2 regions of the Kitasatospora sp. NPDC093806 genome follow, and region 2 is predicted to be linked to the other one. Evidence: riboswitches for the same ligand, from Rfam matches in the RefSeq annotation. Region 2 holds a riboswitch; the other holds the start of a gene.
What was found. Region 2 has a riboswitch for S-adenosylmethionine ahead of AB0N76_RS15010 (aminotransferase class V-fold PLP-dependent enzyme). Riboswitches for the same ligand answer to the same signal wherever they lie in the genome.
Positions count from the first base shown of each region.

Region 1: it holds a riboswitch for S-adenosylmethionine, as region 2 does, so the genes downstream of both, thrC (threonine synthase) here and AB0N76_RS15010 (aminotransferase class V-fold PLP-dependent enzyme) in region 2, are expected to answer to the same signal.

Region 1 is NZ_JBFBDO010000014.1:24,557-26,939, reverse strand. Features, by position in the region: gene AB0N76_RS10650 (glucosyl-3-phosphoglycerate synthase) at 1-541, opposite strand, end outside; SAM riboswitch class I at 690-825, shown strand; gene thrC (threonine synthase) at 844-2,124, shown strand; gene AB0N76_RS10640 (MoaD/ThiS family protein) at 2,189-2,383, shown strand, end outside.
Region 2 is NZ_JBFBDO010000024.1:36,315-38,697, forward strand. Features, by position in the region: gene trpD (anthranilate phosphoribosyltransferase) at 1-745, shown strand, start outside; SAM riboswitch class IV at 868-985, shown strand; gene AB0N76_RS15010 (aminotransferase class V-fold PLP-dependent enzyme) at 1,038-2,383, shown strand, end outside.

The DNA.
Region 1 (2,383 bases), on a different contig from region 2:
CCGGGACGACCGCCCCGTCGGTCTCCAGGGGCCGGTCGTACATGGCCTTGACCAGCTGGATCCCCGGTTCGGTGAGCAGCGGGCCGAGGATGCCGGAGACCAGGGCGGGGTCGAAGGCGCGCAGGTCGGCGTCGACGAAGCAGACGATCTCGCCGCGGGTGACCAGCAGCGAGCGCCAGAGCACCTCGCCCTTGCCGGGGGCGGCGGGCAGCCGGGGCAGGATCGCGTCCCGGTGGTGCACGGTGGCGCCGGCCTCGGCGGCGACCGCGGCGGTGGCGTCGGTGGAGCCGGAGTCGACCACGACCAGCTCGTCGACCAGCGGCCGGCGCTCCATCAGTTCGCGCCGGATGACCCGGACGATGTCGCCGACGGTGGCCTCCTCGTCCAGCGCGGGGAGGACGACGCTGACGGTGCCGGCCGGGCCGAGCGCGCGCTTGGCCGCCAGCAGGGTGTCCACCGGGCGGTCGGCCGCGCGCCACGAGCGTCGGCGCAGCCAGGACGCCGTCTCGGGGGGGAGCGCGGGGATCGGTTCGGCGGGCACGGTCTCTCCTCGACGAGGTGGGGTGGGACGGGTCATCTCGCGTGGCGGACGGTCCCGTTCGGGGTTGACGCCTTCGGATACAGTCTTCGTACAGCGGTCGGACCTTCGCACGCCGGGGTCACCGCTGAGCACGACCACAACTTCACAGAGCTCATCCAGAGGGACTGAGGGAACGGCCCGTTGACGTCCCGGCAACCTTCTCGCTCGGCTGTCGTCGACAGGCCCCGGCGGGACAGGTGCCAATTCCGGCCTGTGGCGCGACCGCGTCACGGGGAAGATGAGGAGAGAGGCCTCCGCCCATCATGGCTATCGACACAGCTGCACCTGTCACCGTTGACCTCGGCCCCGCCGCCGCGCTGTCCTGTCGCGAGTGCGGCACCCGCTTCCCGCTCGGTCCCAGCTTCGCCTGTGTGGAGTGCTTCGGCCCGCTGGAGATCGCCTACGAGTTCGGCAGCGCGGGCGCGGAGGAGCTGCGCAAGCGGATCGAGGCCGGTCCGGCGTCGATCTGGCGGTACGCGCCGCTGCTCCCGGTCCCGGCCGACGTGGCGACCAAGCCCAACCTCAACCCCGGCTGGACCCCGCTGGTGAAGGCCGACAACCTGGGCCGCGAGCTCGGGTTCACCGCCCGGCTGCACGTCAAGGACGACTCCGGCAACCCGACGCACTCCTTCAAGGACCGCGTGGTGGCCTGCGCGATCGAGGCGGCCCGGGCGTTCGGCTACACCACGCTGTCCTGCTCGTCGACCGGCAACCTGGCCGGCGCGGTGGGCGCGGCGGCGGCCCGGGCGGGTTTCAAGTCCTGCGTGTTCATCCCGCACGACCTGGAGCAGGGCAAGGTCGTGATGGCCGGGGTGTACGGCGGCGAGCTGGTCGGCATCGAGGGCAACTACGACGACGTGAACCGGTTCTGCTCGGAGCTGATCGGCGACCCGGCCGGCGAGGGCTGGGGCTTCGTCAACGTCAACCTGCGGCCGTACTACGGCGAGGGCTCCAAGACGCTGGCGTACGAGATCTGCGAGCAGCTGGGCTGGCGGCTGCCGGAGCAGATCGTCATCCCGATCGCCTCGGGCTCGCAGCTCACCAAGATCGACAAGGGGCTGCAGGAGCTGATCAAGCTCGGCCTGGTCGAGGACCGGCCGTACCGGATCTTCGGCGCCCAGGCGGCGGGCTGCTCGCCGGTGTCGGCGGCGTTCAAGGCCGGCCAGGATGTGATTCGCCCGGTCAAGCCGGACACCATCGCCAAGTCGCTGGCGATCGGCAACCCGGCCGACGGCCCGTACGTGCTGGACATCGCCCGGCGCACCGGCGGCGCGGTGGAGGACGTGACGGACGAGGAGGTCGTGGCGGCGATCCGGCTGCTGGCCCGGACCGAGGGCATCTTCGCCGAGACCGCCGGCGGGGTGACCGTCGGCGTGCTGAAGAAGCTGGTCGAGACCGGGCAGCTGGACCCGGCGAAGGAGACCGTCGCGATCAACACCGGCGACGGCCTGAAGACCCTCGACGCCGTCTCCGAGGCCGGGATGACCGCCGTCATCCGGCCGACCCTGGAGGCCTTCCGCGGCGCCGGCCTGGCGTCCGACTGACCTCGCCCCACCCCCGCCCCGCCCCGCACCCCCGCGTTTGAGCCCCCGCACCGAGGAGACCCCCATGAGCGCCAGCGTCCGTATCCCGACCATCCTGCGCACCTACACCGGCGGCGCCGGCGAGGTGCCCGCCGAGGGCGCCACCCTGGGCGAGGTCATCGCCGACCTGGAGAAGAACCACGCCGGGATCGCCGCCCGCATCCTGGACGACACGGGCAAGCTGCGCCGCTTCGTCAACGTCTACGTGAACGACGACGAC
Region 2 (2,383 bases):
CATGTCGGCGATCGTCGCGGCGGCGGCCGGCGCCAAGGTGGTCAAGCACGGGAACCGGGCCGCCTCCTCGGCCAGCGGCTCCTCGGACGTGCTGGAGCGGCTGGGCATCCGGCTGGACCTCCGGCCGCGCCGGGTCGCCGAGGTCGCCGAGGAGGTCGGGCTCACCTTCTGCTTCGCGGCCACCTTCCACCCGTCGATGCGGCACGCCGCGCCGGCCCGGCGCGACCTCGGCGTGCCCACCGCGTTCAACATCCTCGGGCCGCTCACCAACCCGGCCCGGGTGACGGCGCACGCGATCGGCTGCTTCGACACCCGGCTCGCCGGGCTGATCGCCGGCGTGCTGGCCCGGCGCGGCGCCTCCGCGCTGGTCTTCCGGGGCGACGACGGGCTGGACGAGCTCACCATCACCACCACCTCGCGGGTGTGGATCGTCCGGGACGGCGCCGTCACCGAGGCCTCCTTCGACCCGCGCGAGGTCGGCATCGAGCCGGTCGGCATCGAGGCGCTGCGCGGCGGCGACCCGTCGTACAACGCGGAGGTCGCCCGCCGGGTGCTGGCCGGCGAGCAGGGGCCGGTCCGGGACGCGGTGCTGCTGAACTCGGCGGCGGCGCTGGTGGCGCTCGACCTGACCGACGCGCCGCTCGCCGAGCAGCTCGGATCGGCCATGCGGCGGACCGCCGCGGCGATCGACTCGGGCGCCGCGCGCGATCTGCTGAAGCACTGGTCGGAGGCCACCGCCCGGTAGCCGGGCGGCAGTTGGGGCCGGTACGGGAGGACTCCCGGCCGGCCCCTCGGCATGTCCCACGGGTGTCCGGGATGTGGACGGCTGTTTGACCACGGGGCGGACCCGACCTAGAGTCTTGGCCAGGTCATGAGTGACAGCGTCAAGCCCCAGCTTGCTGTCCGGCAACCCTCCGTCCGTGGCGGGGTGCCCTGGGTGAGGACCGGGTCATGCGGCAAACCGTCCGCGTGACAAGCGCGGACGCCGGACGACTACGCACTCCCGGGGTCCTGACCCGTAGAAGGAGTGCATCCTCATGTCTTCCGTCGCCACCGATCTCTGCACCCCGCTCCCCGTCCTCGGCCACGACGTGCAGGTCCCGCTCGCCAACGGCGACAAGGTCGGCTACGCGGCGCTCGACTACGCCGCCAGTTCCCCGGCGCTCCAGCGGGTCTGGGACGACGTCGCCGCCTACGCCCCCTACTACGGCAGCGTGCACCGCGGCGCCGGCTACCTGTCGCAGCTCTCCACCGACCTCTTCGAGCAGAGCCGCCGCACCGTCACCGACTTCCTCGACCTGCGCGAGGGCGACCAGGTGGTCTTCACCCGCGCCACCACCGACTCGCTGAACCTGCTGGCCGCCGCCGTCCCGGCCGGGACCCGGGTGTTCGCCTTCGAGACCGAGCACCACGCCTCGCTGCTGCCCTGGGCGCACGCCGGTCTCACCGTCAGCTACCTGCGCGCCCCCCGCTCGCACGCCGAGGCCGTCGCCGCCTTCGACGCCGCCCTCGCCGAGGCCCCCGAGGGCCCGAAGCTGCTCTGCGTCACCGGCGCCTCGAACGTCACCGGCGAGCTCTGGCCGGTCGCCGAGCTGACCCGGACCGCCCACCGGCACGGCGCCCGGGTGGTGCTGGACGCCGCGCAGCTGGCCCCGCACCACCGGGTCTCGGTGCGCGAGCTGGACGTGGACTGGATCGCCTTCTCCGGGCACAAGCTGTACGCGCCGTTCGGCGCCGGGGTGCTGGCCGGCCGGGCCGACTGGCTGGACGAGGCCGAGCCGTACCTGGCCGGCGGCGGCGCCACCCGCACGGTGGCCCGGGAGGCGGACGGCTCGGTGGCCGTGCAGTGGCACACCGGCCCGGCCCGGCACGAGGCCGGTTCGCCGAACGTCATCGGCGCGTACGCGATCGCCTCGGCCTGCCGGGCGCTGACCGAGGCCGGCTTCGACGCGCTGGAGGCGCGCGAGCGGGTGCTGGTCGACCGGCTGAAGACCGGTCTGGCGGAGATCCCGGAGGTCCGGGTGCTGAACCTGTTCGGCGACGACTCCGCCCGGGTGGGCGTGCTCTCCTTCGTCGTCCGCGGCTGGAACAGCTCGCACTTCTCGGCCGCGCTCTCCGCCGAGTACGGCATCGGGGTGCGCGACGGCCTGTTCTGCGCCCACCCGCTGGTGCGCACCCTGCTCGGCGACGAGGAGGCCGCGCCGTCCGAGTGCGGTGCGCCCGAGCCGTCGCTGCCGGGCGAGCGCAGCCTCAACGCGATCCGGGTGAGCTTCGGCGCGGGCACCCCGGACGAGCACGTGGACCGGTTCCTGACCGCCGTCCGCGAGCTGGTCACGGACGGCGCGGCCTGGAACTACCGGAACGAGGGCGGCCGCTGCGTCGC